DNA from 3 places in the Marinomonas maritima genome. Region 3 is predicted to be linked to each of the others. Evidence: predicted binding sites of a transcription regulator. Region 3 holds the regulator's gene; each other region holds the start of a gene.
What was found. Region 3 encodes FNR, which switches genes on or off when oxygen is low (the NO sensors DNR and NnrR bind a similar motif). Its sites were predicted from a motif close to TTGATNTANATCAA; they were not measured.
Positions count from the first base shown of each region.

Region 1: cyoA (ubiquinol oxidase subunit II) is a predicted target of FNR. The motif match lies at 3,207-3,220, and genes of this name have one in related genera.
Region 2: M3I01_RS16095 (cytochrome ubiquinol oxidase subunit I) is a predicted target of FNR. The motif match lies at 2,739-2,752, and genes of this name have one in related genera.

Region 1 is NZ_JAMZEG020000005.1:106,656-113,402, reverse strand. Features, by position in the region: gene cyoB (cytochrome o ubiquinol oxidase subunit I) at 1-1,885, opposite strand, end outside; gene cyoA (ubiquinol oxidase subunit II) at 1,885-2,928, opposite strand; gene pdxR (MocR-like pyridoxine biosynthesis transcription factor PdxR) at 3,684-5,192, opposite strand; gene M3I01_RS17900 (GNAT family N-acetyltransferase) at 5,308-5,757, shown strand; gene M3I01_RS17895 (pyridoxamine 5'-phosphate oxidase family protein) at 5,779-6,426, shown strand.
Region 2 is NZ_JAMZEG020000004.1:200,678-207,424, reverse strand. Features, by position in the region: gene M3I01_RS16105 (hypothetical protein) at 1-73, opposite strand, end outside; gene cydB (cytochrome d ubiquinol oxidase subunit II) at 73-1,083, opposite strand; gene M3I01_RS16095 (cytochrome ubiquinol oxidase subunit I) at 1,083-2,537, opposite strand; gene M3I01_RS16090 (sensor histidine kinase) at 2,899-4,812, shown strand; gene M3I01_RS16085 (sigma-54-dependent transcriptional regulator) at 4,799-6,163, shown strand; gene M3I01_RS16080 (RidA family protein) at 6,388-6,747, opposite strand, start outside.
Region 3 is NZ_JAMZEG020000002.1:788,556-795,302, reverse strand. Features, by position in the region: gene ttcA (tRNA 2-thiocytidine(32) synthetase TtcA) at 1-297, shown strand, start outside; gene M3I01_RS09750 (YfaZ family outer membrane protein) at 308-877, shown strand; partial or broken gene M3I01_RS09745 (transposase domain-containing protein) at 979-1,895, opposite strand; gene M3I01_RS09740 (adenine phosphoribosyltransferase) at 2,022-2,564, opposite strand; gene fnr (fumarate/nitrate reduction transcriptional regulator Fnr) at 2,590-3,351, opposite strand; gene hemN (oxygen-independent coproporphyrinogen III oxidase) at 3,375-4,745, opposite strand; gene M3I01_RS09725 (alpha/beta family hydrolase) at 4,929-5,513, shown strand; gene tusA (sulfurtransferase TusA) at 5,582-5,815, shown strand; gene M3I01_RS09715 (CBS domain-containing protein) at 5,884-6,477, opposite strand; gene M3I01_RS09710 (hypothetical protein) at 6,520-6,747, opposite strand, start outside.

The DNA of each region.
Region 1 (6,747 bases), on a different contig from region 3:
CCACAAAGGCCACAATAGAACCTATCAAGCCAACGATTGCTAACCACCAAATATGCCAGATCATTGCAAAACCAAATGCTGTAATAAGAGCACCGATGATAACCCCAGCGTTCGTATTCTTAGGCATATGGATAGGCGCATAGCTTTCTTTACGAACGTAGGCTGTACCTTTTTCTTTCATATCAGTGAAAGCGTCGATATCAGACACAACAGGTAGTTCCGCAAAGTTGTAGAACTGCGGCGGAGACGACGTAGACCACTCAAGCGTATGTCCATTCCATGGGTCACCAGTAGTGTCCATGTTGTCCTTGCGGTCGCGGAAGCTGACGTACAATTGTAGCAACTGGCAGATAATACCTGCCAAGATAACAAAGGCACCAACCAAAGCGATATACAACCAAATATTCCAATCAGGGTTATCTGTATGGTTTAGACGGCGGGTCATACCTAAGAAGCCTAGAACGTACAAAGGCATAAAGGCCATGAAGAAACCAACTAACCAACACCAGAAAGCAGCTTTACCCAACTTCACATTAAGTGTGAAGCCCATCGCTTTCGGGAACCAGAAAACAAAACCCGCTAGATAACCAAATACCGCACCACCAATGATGGTGTTGTGGAAGTGAGCTATCAAGAATAGGCTGTTATGCAATACATAGTCAGCACCAGGTAATGCTAGAAGAACACCAGTCATACCACCAACAGTGAAAGTCACCATGAAACCCAGTGTCCATAGAACCGGAACCGTCACGCGAAGGCGACCACGGTACATAGTGAACAACCAGTTAAACAGTTTCACACCTGTCGGCACGGCAATGATCATTGTCATAATACCGAAGAAGGCATTTACGTTCGCACTTGAACCCATGGTAAAGAAATGGTGCAGCCACACGATGAAACCAAGAATGGAAATCGCACCACTTGCCCAGATCATAGATTTATGACCAAACAAGCGTTTACCAGTAAAGGTAGAAATGATCTCAGAGAAGATACCAAATGCTGGAAGTACAAGGATGTACACCTCAGGGTGACCCCAAGCCCAAAACAAGTTGATATACATCATTGAGTTACCGCCACCATCATTCGTGAAGAAGTGGAAATCTAAGTAACGGTCAAGCGTCAACATTGCTAGAACAGCAGTCAAAATCGGGAATGATGCAGCAATCAAAATATTGGCCCAAGTACAGGTCCAAGTGAAGATCGGCATATCCATCAACTTCATACCTGGTGTACGCATTTTGAAAACAGTAGCCAAGAAGTTCACTGCTGTTAATGTCGTACCGATACCGGATATCTGCAGTGCCCATATGTAGTAGTCAACCCCGACCCCTGGACTGTATTGCAAGCCAGCGAGTGGCGGATAGGCTACCCAACCAGTCTTCGCAAATTCCCCAAGCCCCAATGAAATATTAATCAATATCGCACCAGACACCGCTAGCCAGAAGCTAAGGTTATTTAGGAATGGGAAAGCTACGTCACGAGCACCAATTTGTAGCGGTACAACAATATTCATCAGACCTATCATAAATGGCATTGCCATAAAGATGATCATGATGACACCGTGAGCCGTAAAAATTTGGTCGTAGTGACTTGGAGGTAAATAACCCGGATCCCCGTTCGTTGCAAGCGCGAGCTGCAAACGCATCATAATGGCATCCGCGAAACCACGGATAAGCATCACTAATGCCAGAACGATATACATTATACCCAGTTTTTTATGGTCAACAGAGGTCAACCAATCATTCCAGAGTACGCCGAGCAATTTGTACTTAATAAGTAGGAAAGCGAGTACACAACCCGCGATTGCAACGACACATAATGTGCCAATAACAATCGGGTCGTACGGAAGAGCGTCCCACGATAGTTTGCCTAAGAGTGCAGACATTATTTTTCAGCCTCCGTATGCATATCATGCGATGAGTTTTGAGACTCGTCATGATTCATATCACTATGGTTCATTTCACCATGATTCATTTCACCATGGCTGGAATTATCGTGAATCATTTTAGAATCAAACACTGTCCCTTTAAGCAACTCAACTTTGCCGTGGTCTTTCATGAACTTCATAACGTTGTCCATAAAAATACTTGATACAATTGAGTTGTAATATTGAACAGGTGTTGGTTCAATATGATGTTCATCTAGGTCATGCTCAGCTAGTTTTTCATAGGCTGCTTGATCCAATATGCCATTGTTAATGACATCATGAGTTCCAGCCTTAACACCTTCAACCCAAGCATCAAAATCAGCTTCTGTTGGAGTGGCAATCGCATTGAACTTCATCCCAGTAAATCCGGCACCGCTGTAATTTGCGGAAATACCATCAAACGTACCTGGTTCATTAGCAATCAAATGAAGCTTAGTCACCATGCCTGCCATCGAGTAAATTTGACTACCCAGTTGCGGAATGAAGAAAGAGTTCATCGTGCCTTCAGATGAAATTTGGAAAGCAACAGGAACGTTTGCTGGGAATCTAAGCTCGTTCACAGAAGCAATACCAAGGTCCGGATAGATAAACAACCATTTCCAGTTCATCGAAACGACCTGAACATTGATGTGATCTTTATCCGATTTCAAAGGTTTGTAAGGATCCAATGCATGAGTAGATTTCCATGTGATCACGCCAAGAATAATGACGATGACGATTGGAATCGCCCAAACTATAGTTTCAATTTTTGTGGAATGCGACCATTTTGGTTCGTAGATTTCGTCACGACCTTCACGATATTTCCAAGCGAAATAAAGCGTCATGAAGATGACAGGAATCACAACAAGAAGCATCAATAAAGTGGCAACAATAATTAGTTGCTTTTCTTCAATACCAACTTGCCCTTTAGGATCGAGCACACCACCCTGACAACCGGCGAGCAAGCCCACCATTACCGCCAAAGCGACTTTACTTAGGATACGAGTTAACAAGAGAATCATCCTCTAACCCCGAGGTTCACAAAACTGCCGCCTGACCATCAAGCAACAGAACGAAAATCCGGCAATGCCGGGTATTTCAGTAAAGATCACCACACTGAAAACAGCACAAAGACCATTACCTAGTTAAGAGTATTAACGCAGCAATGGTTTTTTTGGATCACCTAAATCTGAAAAAGGGAGCTCTACATCTCTTCGTGCATCGTGCCTCAGCACGACTGAAGTACTCATTAGGAGCATCAACACGAGTTAAAAAGAAGGCCATTTTTTGGCGAGCAGGGTTGATATTTATCATAAGGGACAAATAACTAACCAATAACAGGGTGATTAATGCGAGACCAAAAAGTAGCCCCGAATTAAGAATAGGTTCGACAGATGAAGAGAATAATGTAGTAAATACAAAAACGCACAAAAACAAGCAAGGTATGGTAATAAATGGACGCACAGAGGCCGCCAAAACGCTGGATAACGAATGCACAGAAAAATGCAGAATGTCTTGAAAAATGTTCAATTTCTTCATCCAACCCATAAAAACTAAAATGAAAATGCTGTTTTTATTCGCGTCATACGATTTTAAGTGTGCGAAATATAGCAAAATTAAAACAGTCGCACAAAGTCTAGTTTAGCCTTTGTTTCTGTTTGCTTCACGGTCTTTTCATAAAAATTCACATTCTTGTCTTGAGTAAATTCTGACAACTGAATGTTAAAACACAGAGGTTAGCACTCTTTCAGTACAAATTCCTTACAATTTGTAAGTCTTACACATTGCCTAATGTCTCGGTAAACCACTTTTCTAGTGCGATAATTATTTTTCGCATTTTTTCTTCCGATGGCCCACTAAACCCCAACACAAAGCCAAATCGACCGTCATGATGCTGTTTGTGAGAAAAATGCTCAGACAAGGTAGAAAGTAGAATACCGTTCTTGGCGATGTCGTGGGCAATTCTCTGATCTAAAACAGCCTCTGTGCGAACCAAAGAAATAAATTCGGGTTTAATTTCAATCAAGACATGCATACCGCCGCGTGGTTTTTTCCAATCAAACCACGTCGCTAAATGCGCCTCTAATAAAATTAACAGCGCATCGCGCTTAAGTCGATAATGACGACGCATACGATTCATATGTCGGTCAAAATGGCCTTGCTGCATAAAATCCGCCACCGCAGGCTGAATCGGTAACGACGCGGATGACCCTAATTCTCGTTGGCTTTGCTGTAAGACTGGCACATGTATCACAGGTGCGACAATAAACCCCAACCTTAAGCCGCGAAACAACACTTTTGAGAAGCTGCCCACAAAGAAAACCCGATCTTTTGCTTGATCATGAACACTCACTGTTTGCATAAATGGCACATTACTCCGGCCCTGATACACAAACTCGTTATCGTAATCATCTTCTATTAGCCACCAGCGTGGATTCGTCATCTGCATCGCTTGAATCCAGCGTTGACGGCGAGCAGAACTGATGCTCACGCCAAGTGGGTATTGTCGATTTGGTGTCATTACCGCCACATTCGAAACAATGTCACTCGCGGGCAGGCACGGTCCTTCTTCGTCAATCAGCAGCGCACCGGTTTGTTCATGCGAACGGATCGCCTCGCGGATGGGCGGGTAAGTGGGCTCTTCCGTCCACCATTTCATGGTTGGAGTATCTAAGCGCTCACCGGAATTCGTTTCCAAGCGAGCCAATAACGTGATTGCATGCTGCAGAAGCAACAATGAATCACGAGCGCCCGCCGTCACAATCACTTGCTCAGCCACACACTCAAGGCCACGAACGCGATACAAATAGTCGACAATGGCTTCTTTTAAACTTGGATACCCAGTTAAATAACCGCCTTGCAATACGGTTAAATCTGGATTTAACCAACTTCGCCGCATACTTGCTGCCCACTCTTTGGTTGGAAACACGGACACATCAACACCCGAATCAAATGCCAACGTTTCTGAATCCTTCGGAGTAGATGGAGCAGAAGAGTTTGGTGTTTTTTTCAAGCGATTACTCACCATCGGCAACGCCGCAACGAACACTCCGCGCTTTTCTTCGCTGGTTAAAATGCCTTCTGCAATTAACTGATCATAAGCCCGTGATGTGGTACTTCGTGACACGCCTAACGACCCAGCCAAAAAACGAGAAGAGGGCAGTTTGTCGCCCACAGACAACTCTCCCGATACCACGCCCTGCTGAATTTGTCCCATCAGTTGTTGGTAATAGGGTGCTCCATTTTCATCTAATGAAAAACGTAAACTAGCAATCGCATGCTTCATAACTGGCCTGATTTTTTATATTCATTCTGGCTATTTTTAAAGAAGCCAGATTTGGCTACTGTTGTTTATAGCGCTATCCCTTGCCATCCACAATCATTAAAAGGACATACGACAGGTGATTAACATCCGCAAAGCAGAACTAGAAGACCTGAACTCTACTGTCTCGATATTTGAGCAATACAGACATTTTTATCAATGTGAAAATAATATCGCACTGGCAACGAACTTTATTCAAACTCGAATAGAACAACAAGAGTCTGTTATTTTCATTGCTGAGGACAGCATGCAAGGCAATACCGTGATTGGTTTTGTTCAACTCTACCCACTTTTTTCGTCAACAGGACTAAAAAAACTCTGGTTGCTAAATGACCTTTTTGTCGATGCAAATTATCGCAAACAAGGCATTGCAGAAAAGCTCATAGAAAACGCCAAAGAACTGGCGAAACAAACCAGCGCACGAGGTTTGGTACTAGAAACCTCTGCAAGCAACCTGCCCGCGCAAGCTCTGTATAAAAAAATTGGCTTTAGTAAAAGCCAAAGTTTTTATTACGAATTGGACCTTTAAAAAATAGTTAGGACAAGCATGATGAGCGACTCTCTCGAAACAGCATTAAGTAAAGTGAAGCGTGGGCCAAACCGCGCTCAATACGACAAAGAAACTGCGTTTAATATTATGGATGCGTCGTTAATGTGCCATGTTGGTCAAACGAAAGACGGACAAGTCTTTGTCACACCAACGTGCCACTGGCGCGAAGGCGACTACTTCTACTGGCACGCTCATTCCAAAGCACGTAACGTCAAAGGCCCAATCGACGAACCTGAAAAGGTGTGCATCAACATTTCCCAATTGGATGGTTTGGTCATGGCGCGTTCAGCGATGCACCATTCAGTAAACTATCGCTCCGTGACTTTATTTGGAGTTCCAGAACTGATTGATGATAAAGAAGAAAAAGTTCGTCAATTTAAACTATTTTTAGACAAAGTTAGCCCCGGCCGCTGGGAAAAATTACGCCCCGTCAATGACATAGAGATAAAAGCCACAGGCTTAGTTCGAATCAAAATAGAAGAAGCGTCAATCAAGATGCGAGCGGAACCGCCGATTGATGACCCAGAAGACAACGATTGGCCTGTTTGGGCTGGCGTCATTCCGTTAGACAAAAAATGGGCTAAGGCAGAGCAAGACCCGATTCAAACAAAAGACTTCGCCTTACCGACCAATCCAAACGCCTACTGACCATTAATTCATAAAATCAAGTCATCAACCGGCATTGCATAAAATTTGATTGGTTAACCATGGGTCGCCCTGCAGCTCATGGTGCCACGTCATTTTCCCCTTCAAATTAAGCCCGCTTTATCCAAACCGAGTAAACCCATTTTTTATGCACTATTTGTGCACATTATCGTGGTTTTTGCCTTGCGGTTTTCAATAAATTCGCTAATCTTGCACACTTTTTTAAGCTTCTGCGCGTTTCTTAGGGTGCATTTTTATCAAAATGCATTCCTATCATTCAACCCACGAACAATAAAACAATCGATATTATCGAATTAAGGGAGT
Region 2 (6,747 bases), on a different contig from region 3:
CCGCTAAATAAAGAAGCAAAAACCATTGCCATGATTTGAGTTTGGCCAGTTTAGCTTGGAGGCGTTTTAGCATCAGTATCCCTCCTGATAATCTTCTACTTTGCCAGCAAAGACGCGATAACCCCAAAAGGTGTAAGCGCAAATCAGCGGCACAAAAATACAAATGCCAGGTAAGAGGAAAAGCAAGCTGCTGTCTGGTGACGCGGCGTCCATAAAGGTTAATTGTCTTGGAATCAGGTAAGGAAATAACCCGACAACCAGACCGGCAAAGCCAAGTAAAAAGAGCGTAGCGGCGTACCAAAATGGTCGACCCTCGTGGTGGTTTTCTCCGATGGAATGATGGTGTAAGTCTTTCCACGCCAATACGGCGACAACCAAGGTGATAATTGGCAAGGGCGATAGCCACAAGAAGTTGAGGCCAGAAAACCAGCGCTGACGAATGTCTACTTGGCTGGCCACGGTCCATAAACTCACGATAACCATGGCTAAAATAGTGATGAGCAAGAGTCGCTTAGCCAATTTGGCCGAGTGGGCTTGAATGCGTCCGCGACTTTTCATGAACAAGTAACATGCGGCCAATAATGCATAACCTGCCATCACAGAAAATCCCGTGAGGATAGAAAACGGCGTTAACCAATGTAAACTGGATAAGCTATCAACATCGGTTGGAACGCCCTGTACGAGTGAACCCAGCAACATACCTTGGCAAAACGCGGCGATTGCCGAACCTGCGCTAAAGGCGACATCCCAATAAGGTCGAGATGTATCGGATTTGAAGCGATATTCGAACGCCACGCCGCGAAAGATCAATGCAAACAGCATTAGCATAATAGGTAAATAAAAGGTTGACGTAATACCAGCGTAAGCAGCCGGAAACGCAGCAAATAACACCACACCGCCAAACACCAGCCAGGTTTCATTGCCATCCCAAACGTGTGAAATAGAACGCATTAAGTGGTCGCGTTCGTCGTCTTGATTAAACCAAGGGTAGAGAATGCCAATGCCTAGGTCGAAGCCATCCAGCAACACATACATAAAAATGGCGAAACCTAAGACAAGGAAGTAGAAAAGAGCCAAATCCATTATTTATCTCCCTGTGCTTTGTTTTGTGATTCGTTAGATTGTGGTTCGTTAGTTTGCAGTTCTTTATGTTGCAGTGTTTTCACCCAAGCCAACGCGTATCCCGGCGCTTTCATACCGATGAGTTGCTGCTCCAGCGCTGCCATTGACGGCGGCCCTTTCTTGATTAGCTTGCGCATGAAGTAGAGGTAAACGCCGATCAGTAAACTGTAAATAATCACAAACATGATCAGAGTAAAGAGCACGCGCTCCGGCGGTAACGGCGAGACGATTTCAGAAGTACGCACCAAGTTGTAGACGATCCAAGGTTGCCGACCGATCTCGACCACGTACCAGCCAGCCAGAACCGCAATGACACCCATAGGAGTAAATAGCGTGACCAAAGCAAGGAAGGGTTTGTTCTCGAACAAGCGACCTTTGCGGCGTAATAACAGCGCCAAAACAGCGATGCCCATCATGCCAAATCCAATACCCACCATGACGCGGAACGACCAAAAAACCAGCGGCACATTGGGTCTGTCTTCTGGTGGTACGGCTTTCAAACCTTGCACCGCGCCATCCCAAGAATGCGTTAAGATCAAACTGCCGAGATTGGGAATACCGACTTCATAATCGTTTGATTCGGTTTTCATGTTTGGCATCGCGAACAGCAACAGCGGTACGTTTGCTTCTTCGGCTGGCCAAATGCCTTCCATCGCGGCGAGTTTCGTTGGTTGATGTTCTTGCACGTTCAAACCGTGCATGTCGCCAATCCACGCTTGCAGCGGCGTGAGTACCAAGGCAAACCACATGCACATGGATAAGCCTTTTTTGGCGAAAGGAATGTTCTTCTTTTTCAATAGGTAATACGCGCTAATGCCAGCCACCACGAAGGTCGCGGTGATCAACGATGCGACGACCATGTGAGTGAGACGGTAAGGCATAGAAGGGTTGAAGATGACTTCCATCCAACTTTCGACTTCAAATTTGCCATTAATGATCTTGTAGCCGGTTGGCGTTTGCATCCAAGAGTTCGCCGCAATGATCCAAAATGCAGAAATCCAAGTACCAGTCATTACCACAAGGGTAGAGAAAAAATGCAGCTTACGACCGACGCGCTGCCAGCCAAATAGCATGACACCCAAGAAGCCGGCTTCCATGAAAAATGCGGTTAAGACTTCGTACGCCATCAATGGTCCAAGTACTGCGCCGGTGATTTCAGAAAATTTGGAAAAGTTGGTGCCAAACTCGTAAGACAACACGATGCCAGAGACCACACCCATGCCGAAGGTGATGGCGAAAGGCTTGATCCAAAACTTGGCGAGCTGCAAATAGTAAGGGTTATGAGTTTTCAACCACAAACCTTCCCAAATCGCGATCAGCGTGGCCAAACCAATGGTGATACTGGGGAAAATGATATGAAAGCTCACCGTAAAAGCGAACTGGATACGAGATAAGATAGCGACGTCGAGGTCCATTTTAGTATTAACCTATTTAACAGAAGAAACGAGTGAAAGGCATAAGTTGTAAACCATTAAGTGTTCTTGTTGATTCTAATCGTGCGCATTTGCTGTAACGCTAAAGGAAATAAGGCCAAGCCCACAATGCTAAAAAGTGCGATGATTTCAGTCATAAAAAAGCCAGTATTCATAATGCCTACTCCGTTAATAAGGAAAGTATTGAGATAGATCAATAAAGTTGCTTATCTAATAGCAATCGCTAGGCCAATTTTTTAATGTCTTTATCTATTTGATTTTAAAGGAATAATTTTTAATTTTGCGTGAGCCGTAAAAGAGGTTTACGATTTCCACACTTATTGGTGTAAACGAGGTTTACAGTTTGACGCTCTCATTACTGTTCGAAGTGGCCATGTTGGTTTCCAGCGTGTGTGGTTTTCTGGTGGCGGCTTGGTTACTGTGGCGCGCCCGTAAACAAGGCGATCTACAGGCCTTGGCGGGTTTTGCCATCATGATGGCCATTTGGTGTTTTGGTCACGTTGTCTTGTTCCAAGGGTATGAAACAGTGGGGATTCATATCATCTTGGCGAACCCGCTCATGCCGACGTTCTTTCTGCATTTTGCCATTCGATTTGTAAATTCTGGCGCGGCGAAAGAGGTCATGCTTGATCGACTGCTGCAAGCCATTCCGTGGTTTTACGCCACCAGTTTGGCCGTGGTATTACAAAGCTGGTGGATGGGCGCGGGTGACTCCATTGGCACTTTAGACACGCGTTCGTTCTTCATTTTTACCGATGCAGGAACATGGAATCTGGCGTATACCGTCTTGACCGGTATGCTGGCGCACGGGGTTTTGTTGTTCGGTTGGTATCGTCATTCGGGCAATAAAAAGCGCTCGATTCTCGCCATGTTTGGTGTGGGCGCTTGGGGCTTGTTGTTAGCAACCAGCTTTGTGTTTCCTTCCTTTGGTATTAGCTGGTTTCCGTATCCTATGCTGTTATTACCGACGTATTTGTTGCTCTTGGTTTACGCCGTGGTGCGCTATCAAATTCTTTCCGTCAACGCCTTTGCCAACCGCGCTTTGCTTTGGGTCGCCATGATGCTGGTGATTCTGTGTTTGATTGCCGTGATCAGTGTGGTGTCGGGTCGAGTTGGTTTACAGGCGCTAGCGGATGTTCCAAGCTGGCAATTATGGTTGTATTCGGTGTTGATGTTAGTGATGTCGGCGTTGATTTATCAGCCTCTAAATCGACTTATCTCTCGTGTTATTTACCCTGGTGCGGTATTGAATGAAACCGTGCTGGAAGTGTGGTCGAGTCAGTTAAAAGAAGCGCAAGACTGGACTCAGTTGATTGGCATTGGTGAGCGTTTACTGTCTTCTCAGATCAGGCAAAACGTAGATATAAGATTGGATTCTGTTGATGAAAAGCAGGCAGACAATGGACAAACATTGGCGCTGAGTGTGTTTCGATCCGAGTCGGGCTGGCGTTTTTTATTGATAGGCTGGAATGATGCGAGCCCAGGAATGAGACTGACGGCAGAAGTGTTTGGCTCCTTGTTTTCGACCAGCTGTGGTTTGTTGGAACGCTCTTTGGCATTGGCGGTTGCGGAGCGGAAACGCTTGGATGAACAACATCTTGTCGAGCTCGGCAGCTTGTCAGCGGCGATGGCGCATGAATTGCGTAATCCGCTTAATATTATCGCCATGGCGGCTTATGATTCGCCGCCAGAAACACGTCAGCATATTCAAACTCAACTGAAACGCGCGGATCGTTTGGTCAGCGACATGCTGGTGTATTCCGGTGGATTGACGCTGCAAATCAGCGCGACGCCATTGCGCGCCTTGGTGAAGAGTATTGTGGCGCCGGCTCAGTTAGAAGGCGTTTCTTGCGAGGTAAACATCGCCGAATCAATCATATTAGAAGCCGACCCGCAGCGCCTTCAGCAAGTCTTTATTAATTTGATCGACAACGCCGTGGCGTTTTCACGCAATCAGCCGGACGGGGAACTCTGCATTGAGGCGAGCATGAACACGGACTCGGTAGTGATTCACGTACACAACAACGGGCCTGCAATCGATGACAGTCTGCAAGGCGAGGCGTTGTTTCAGCCTTTCATGACCAAACGCGCGGGTGGCAGCGGTTTAGGGTTGGCCATTGTGCGTCGCATTGTCGATGCACACGGCGGTCGTATTCAACATCGTACTGACACGGCTTGGCCAGTCACTTTCGAGCTTATCTTGCCGCAACATTCAGTGCATTCCAGCGTAGGAAATCCTTCTCATGACACAAAATAAAATCCTTTTAGTGGACGACGAACCGGCGTTTCGTGAACTCGCGAGCCGCTGGTTGGCGAATCAAGATTACCATGTAAAAGCGGCTGGAAGTTTGGAAGAGGCTAGAAAGGTCATCGCGACGTTTGACGCGGATTTGGTGCTGCTGGATCTGTCCATGCCGCCGCATTTTGACCCACAAATTACTTTGGATTCCATGGCAGACTTTGACGGTCGTCCGGTGATTATTATCACCGGACATGCGGATCGGGATTTGGCGCTAAAAGCCGTGGCGCGTGGCGCGTGGGATTTTATCGCCAAGCCGATTGATCCCGACATGCTCGCAGTTGTAGTGCGTCGAGCGATCACTAAAACCACGTTAGAGCGAGAGCTGAATCAGCTCAAGCAATCGACCAAACAGCCAGAAGGTGCAGCGGCGTACATTGGTCATTCGACGAGTACTCAAAAAGTGCGTGCGCTGGTGGAACGCATCGCGCCAACTGACGTTCGCGTTTTGGTGACGGGGCCATCGGGTACAGGGAAAGAAGTAATTTCAAAAACGCTGCATGACTTGAGTCATCGCGCCGCGAAACCCTTTGTGTCCGTGCATTGTGGCGCGATTCCCGCGGACTTATTGGAAAGCGAGCTGTTTGGTTATGTGAAAGGTGCGTTTACTGGCGCAGAAAAAGACAAAGCCGGTTTATTGAGCTTGGCCGATGGTGGCACCTTGTTTCTTGATGAGATCGGGGAAATGCCGCTGGCGATGCAAGTCAAACTGTTGCGCGTTTTACAAGAAGGCACCTTCTTTCCCGTTGGCGGACGAGAGCAAAAACACATCGATATTCGTGTCATCTCGGCCACGAACGCGGATTTACTGAAAAAAGTCCGTGCAGGCAGTTTTCGGGAAGATTTGTATTATCGAATCAAAGGCGTGAACATTGAAACGCAATCCCTTGCTGAACGCTTAGAAGACGTGCCCGTTTTGCTGCAAGCGTTTCTCTCTCGTCTACAAAATCAGCAGGCCAAAAGTCTACAGCTGAGCTCCGGAGCCGTGCAATGGTTTCGTGATCAAACGTGGCCCGGCAATGTTCGAGAATTGAAAAATGCCCTTGAAAGCGTCGCGTCTATTTGTCCTCAAGGCCAGATCACCATGGAGGATATTCAACTATTGTACCCGAATGTGCAGCTTGCGAATCAAACAATAAACCGTTTTCCTGACACGGAAGAAACGCTGGATGAACAAGTGAAAGCGCTTGAAATTCGACTGATTCATCATGCCTTAGAGAAAAACCAAGGCAATCGCACCCAAGCCGCCAAACAGCTTGGTATTTCGCGACAGGGATTGATCAAGAAAATAGAAAGGTATGGGTTGTGAGTTGCTTCGTCGTGAATGGAATTAAGATAACGCGTCATTTGAAAATTCTAGAGTCAAACTCAAAATTGAGTTCTACAGCGGATTCAAAAACCACCTTCATGACTGGGTGATTTGGTTTTCTCACCTAGTGGCTAACTCTTCGAAAATAGAAACTTGTTCGCAGGTAGATATTGAAGATTTTTGCATAACAAAGGCGCTTGCCATGCAAAGTCCCATGTAGCTTTTTATTGTGGTACGGCGGCGTAGGCGACGATTTCGCACAGCATTTCTTCTCTTGCTAAACCAGCAACAATCATCGCCGCTCGATTCGGGTACGGTGCGGTAAAATATTCCGCATACACTTTATTGAAAACAGGTAATTGATCACGGCCTGTCACATAAATCAGTACTTGTGTGACATCGGACATGGATAGCTGGGCCGCTTCGATGGTGTGTTTGAAGTTGTCCATCGTCTGGCGAGCTTGTGCTTCTATCCCTCCTTTTACTACGTTACCTTCTACATCAATTGGAATTTGTGCGGTGGATAATTGACCGTTAGCAATGATGGCCCACTCAAGTGGAGCTTTGGAAGCGTATAACTCTGT
Region 3 (6,747 bases):
ATCGTTATTCGTCCCTTGGCGTACTGCAAAGAAAAAGACATTGAGACATTTTCTGTTATGAAGGAGTATCCCATTATTCCTTGTAATCTTTGTGGATCCCAAGAAAATCTACAGCGACAAGTTGTTAAAGACATGTTACAAAAATGGGAAAAAGAGTTTCCAGGACGAACAGAAACTATGTTTACTGCTATTCAAAATGTCGTTCCATCGCACTTAGCAGACAACGAATTATTTGATTTTAAAGGGTTAAAGCAGTCGCCAGCGGCCTTTGATCGATTAAATATTATTTCATTATAGGATAATAGAAATGAACCTCACACATAAAACACTATTGTTAACAGCCGGTATCCTAGGATCATCTCTAGTAAACGCGTCAACAGCTAGTGTTGCATTAACAAACGAAACCGTAAAAGGTGATGCAAGCTTTGACATGGGGACGTATAGTGTAGACGCTGGTTTTTCCTATGATAAAGATGAAAGCGTGACCGCTGGATATCTTGGATTGGGGATAGATGATTCCGATACTAACGGTCCTTTGCAAGTTGGCCTTGGTGTTCGTTTATATGGTATATATGCTGATTTAAAAGATGATGGCGATGTCTCAGCTGCTATTGCATTAGGTGGCTGGTATCGCTATACAATTCCTGAAGCAAACCGTCTGAGCATCTTTGGCTCCTTGTATTACGCTCCAGAATCACTGTCTTTAACTAACTTAGATCATATGTATGTTTATGAACTTCGTGCCGAATACATGACAATGCGAAATGCCCGAGCATTCCTCAGCTATGGCAAGACAAGAATTGTTTATGAAAATAAGATCGGCACTCGCAAAGAGGTAAATAATGGATTCGCTATTGGGGCAACAGTAGACTTCTAATTGCACTGCGTTAACGACTAAAAATAAAAAAGGTGGCCTTGGCCTAATGCTGCTCACTTAAGCGGAGCAGCATTACGAGATACCGGATATCTCGTCTTTGATTACTTGACCAAGCAAGATCGATTAAGCCTCGCTTTCTTTCGTTCCAGAAATAAATTACACACTCCAGACCTTAAGCTCCTTAAGACGCACTCCTGTCTTCGATTCTGGCTTAGCCGCTGCCATCACGATCAAGCTGGAAGCAATAAAAGTAAACGCCATTTTAAATCGCTCGTTAAACATGTGCCGTCGCATGACTCACCTCTCGATGCACGGTGCTGTATGCCAGTAACATCACCCACATTTCTTGATAGATTCAATCGACTTTCTTACTGCGCAACATAATGACGTTGTTAAACATGGAAGATTTGATGTCACGATATCCCAGTTCAATTTTCCATCACCGATGATACAACTGAGCAATTTTGTCAGCAGGGTAGTTGCTGATAGGAAGTGATGTCAGTACCATCTTGGCTTTACCTTGAACGTTATAATTCGGGCAGACTGGCTTTTTTTGTGGCATGGACCCAGTTTCCTAGACAATTGCTAGCGCTACCGAAGTGTTCTCGTAACTCTGGAGTATCCGGGGTGCGAAAATGACACCATCAATCAAATACTTACAGCCCTTGCCAATCATCCTGAGCAAATCGCTCATTGGCCCAATGCTCACCTGTTCGATGGAAAAGCCACCAAACCATGTCGCTACCTTGCTTGAGATGCGCTACTTTTGGTAAGGAGCTGCTCCGATGCCACCAACCCTTCTGAAAAAATATTTAAGCATCTCGCGACTTCTTCGATCGCTTCATCCCGAAAAAGAGCCACACCCAAGACTAACCAAAGAACTTGATCTTCCGGTAAGCGTCGTGCCTGATGCTTGCGCTTGAAGAAAGAGTTAATACGGAACTGGAATATTCAGAGTGAAGGTCGAGTGACCTGAGAATACATGAAGTTCATCGATGCTAAGAAGTAACTGCTGAATAGACACAAAAAAATCCGATTAAGCTTTCTTAATCGGATTTTCTGAGGCTACTCCATTAAATTCAACCCTTAAGTGAACGTAATTAGACCTTGACCACCTTTTTTATAATTTTGATGTTAACTAAAATCACTCTCCATCATAGGCGCACAGGCTAAAGACAGGAATATCACTGTCTCTTAACTTCTGACTTCCGCCAAGGTCTGGTAAGTCAATAATCGCTGCGACTTCTTTGATATTTGCACCTTGCTTAGTCAATAACTTAATCGCCGCGAAAAGCGTACCACCAGTGGCAATCAAATCATCAAACAACAACACTTCATCTCCAGCCTTTACTGCGCCTTCTTGAATTTCTAATTCCGCCTCACCGTACTCTAAAGCGTATTTCTGTGAAATGGTTTTACCTGGAAGTTTGCCTTTTTTTCTAACTAAAATAAGAGGTTTCTGCAGCTCGTAAGCCAATACTGCCGCGATCAAAAAACCGCGAGCATCAATACAAGCAATATGAGAAATGTCCGTGGATATGTAACGATGAACATAAGCGTCTACCACCATCCTCATGCCTTTAGGGTCGCTAAAAATAGGCGTAATATCACGAAAGCTAACGCCTTCTTTTGGCCAGTCTTCTACAGTTTGTATTAGTGATTTAACATAAAAATCGTCGTAAAGCATATCTAGTAGCGCCTCAATATATCAATCAAATTCGAGCAATTTTACCACAATCGCTAGCAACCCCAATGAGTTTTTGCATTTCGGGAAAATTGAGTATTTCGATTTCTTTGCCATCGACGTGTATTAATTCACTTTTTTGGAATCGTGTAATCACACGACTCACAGTTTCAACCGCTAAACCAAGATAATTCCCTATCTCACCACGAGACATAGACAAACGAAACGATGACGCCGAATAACCACGTATTTTAAACCGATTAGATAAGTTCAGTAAAAAAGATGCCACTTTTTCATCTGCATTCTTTTTACCCAATAAAACCATCATTTGCTGATCATCAGAAATCTTACGACTCATTATTTTAAATAATTGGTGCCTTAAAGAAGGGATCTGAACAGAAAGGTCTTCTAAGTGACTAAATGGAATTTCACATACTGTTGTTGTTTCCAAAGCCTTTGCTGAAACAGGGTACTTATTTGAGTCAATTCCACTAAGACCGACTAACTCACTAGGGCAATAAAAGCCTGTGATTTGTTCTTCTCCATAAGACGTAATGTTAAACGTTTTTAAGGTGCCGGAACGAACGGCATAAACAGAGTGGAAGGCATCCCCTTGACGAAATAAAAACTCACCTTTTTTTAGAGGTTTTTTACGCTCAATGATTTGATCTAGTTTGTTGATGTCTTCATCCGCTAATGCAATGGGTAGGCATAACGCACTCAAACTGCAGTTTTGGCACTGCGATGTGAGTGGACTATTAAATCGTGACGGCGTGTGTGCCATTGACATGTAAATCTCCCTGATCTCGATTTTTAAATTACTTTTGAGTATTTTATGGTGCTACTTAGATACTTATCGAAAACCATACAAATACAGCGAATAAGCAATCTGCCGCGTTCCGTAACCTTAATCGTGGCCTGCATTCCATAATAATCAATTTCAACCATGCCATCTTCGATCATAGGCTTTAGATTGTCTACCTCCTCGGCGAAATATTCAAAGAAGCTAATGTTATATTTTTGCTCGATGAGTGCTGTAGTTAATTCAAATTGAGCAATCAACGTCATGATAATTTGATGGCGTATCCGATCATCCACGTCACTGATATACCCTTTGGCAATGGCGAGCTGACCTTTCTCAATACTACTCCTATAATGTGAAAGATCCGTATAATTTTGCATGTAAGTACCACTTAAATCGCTAATAGCTGAGACGCCAAAAGCAATTAAATCTGTACCAGCGTGCGTAGTGTAACCTTGAAAATTGCGCTGTAATCGCCCTTGTTTTTGTGCCTTGGCCAAGCTATCACTGGGCTTTGCGAAATGGTCCATTCCAATGTATTCATATCCGGCCGAAATTAAAGATTCGATGCTCATTTTTAGCAAATCAAGCTTCATACTTGGTGCTGGTAAGCTTTCATCCAATATGCGCCGTTGAGATCGAAACCGTTCTGGCAAATGAGCATAATTAAAAAGAGAGATTCTTTCTGGCGATAACGCGACGACATCCGCTAACGTCGCCCTAAAACCTTCCATTGATTGATAGGGTAGGCCATAGATTAGATCGAAGTTTATAGACTTAATATTTAGCTCTCTTGCATAGCCAACCAAATCGGCAACCATTTTTATAGGTTGAATCCGATGGATAGCCTCTTGAACTTTAGAATCAAAGTCTTGAACGCCGATACTGATTCTATTAATGCCCATTTCAGTTAGTAATTTAAGCTTAGAGTGCGTAATTTCACGCGGGTCAATTTCGATACTGTAATCTTGAGTTCCGTCGTTAATCAAGTTGAAATGCTGCTTTATGTCACTAAACAACGACCTAATAAGCTCTTCTGTTAAAAAGGTCGGCGTACCTCCGCCAAAATGCAACTGCGTTACTTTTCTTGTGCGATCCAGCATAAGGCTGCGCAGTCTCATCTCCTCACCCAAGAGTTCAACGTACTCGATACCTTTATCATACTGTTTAGTCACAATTTTGTTGCAGGCGCAGTAATAGCAAAGGTGGGCACAGAAAGGAATATGGAAATACAAGCTAAGCGGTTTTTCTGATGGCATTAGCATTTTATCGATCAAAGCTATTTTATTTATCGTTGAGTCAAATTGTGGCGCAGTTGGGTAAGAAGTATAGCGAGGTCCAGATAAGTCGTACTTGCCAATAAGTGAAGAGTCCCAGATCATGGTGTGTTCCTATTAAAATTTCTAATAGGAGTGTACTCTTTTGTTGCGTGTAATCTTCTGATCTAAATCAATGATTACCACCCCGATTAAGAAAGTTTGAATGAAAAACCTTGTGTTTTATAGCCACCAAGGTTCTAACCCTTTCTCGAATCTGATCTAATACCATTTTCAAAAATGGTCATCATGAATACTTTCCCTTTTTATATCGCTCATGGCGCAGGTGCAGGTCACAATAACCCTTTCTTAAAGCGACTTTGTGAGGCAATTTCAGAGCAAAGAAAGCACACTGTCATTCCTGTCACTTTTTCCTACATGCAAGAGCAGGAGCAGTCGGGCAAAAGAAGACCACCACCTCGTTTCAATACTCTGATTCCCGAATACAGTGATTTAATTAAACATGAACAAGCCTGTATTGTCGGTGGCAAATCAATGGGGGGACGAGTAGCGACGCAGCTAACAGAGCTTGCTATGGTAAAAGCGGTAGTCTGTTTCGGCTTTCCTTTTTATCCAGCAGGTAAGCCCGAAAAAAATAGATTGTCTTTCCTATCAAAACTTCAGGTTCCATGTCTCATTATTCAAGGAACAAGAGATCAGCTCGGTTCTTATGAATGGGTCAGCCAACAACCGCTACCGAACCTTGTTGAAATTATTTGGGTAGAAGGCGCCGATCATGATTTTAAAACACTGAAAAAACACGGTAGAACAATAAACGACACCATTTCAGAATTGGCAACTAGCACTCATAACTGGTTACAAGCAAACACTTAAATGGCTCACAAAGCTTTGAATATTTTCATTGAATAGATAATTATTTATTAAACATTGAGAGGAAGACTATGGAACACCACGCTCTACTTGATGCAACCGATTTACTGTGCCCAGAACCTGTAATGATGTTGCATGTTGAAATGCGCAAGCTGCCTGCCAAAGCCATTTTAAAGGTCATCGCGACAGATCCTTCAACAACGCGCGACATTCCGAAGTTCTGTCAATTTCTTGGCCATAAATTAATACAGCAAGAACAAGAGGGCGGTTGTTATTACTATTGGATAGAGAAGAAAGAAAAGTAATCAAAAAAAGAGTCTAGATTACTTAAAATCTAGACTCTTTTTTATATTATAAAATGATAAATCGATTGTTAAGCGACTTTTAGTTTTTTGGCATGATCTTTATATCCAAGAATTGCACTTTGATAAGTATATGCAAAACTAGAAAATGCAACATCGATATCCAATCGAAGCTGACGAACAACATCGTTAGACGAAATCACACCTCGTATTGCTTTGGTGTCTTCATCAATAACAAGTAAATGTTGAAGTAAATTGTGTCGCTGACTAAACAGAAGCGACTCAATGTCTGAATTTTTCAATGAAGTATAAGACAGCGCAAGTAACCCTTCTTTTGCTCTCATCAAGTCAGCAACCATCAATTCTGAACGTTTAAATCCATTAGCTACCTGCTTGATAAAGACATCTTCAGACAAATCATCAAGACTAATAACGCCAATAAAATGATTATCTGCATCAACCACTATCTTCATCCGTACATGCTCTTTTTTCATCAATTGAACAAGTTCGTCCGCACGCGTACTGGACTCAATCACTCGTGGCCCTGCTGTTGTAAAATCTGTAAAAACAGACAAGGCAGAAGAATAAATATTTATATCCTCTGTTGTGGCAGGCCAGATAAGATTGTTTACGTTTTTTGTAGAGACATAAGTTAGTGTTTTCATGATAGAACCCCAGTAAAAAAATAGAAAAATGATTTGGGTCGGCTATATCAATGAAAAGGGTGGGGCTCGTGGATTATGAATACTGTCGTTAACGTTAGCGACAATAGGAAAGCGGTAAGAGCGAATAGAAGTGAACGTTACTGCACAACTACCGGTGCGAAAAGAGCAAAAAGTAGTACATTCATTATCAGATCCATTTTCTTGATCTGGAACAACGACCTCATCACACCTTTGCTCTACAGTAGGCTCTAACCAACGAAATTGACTTAC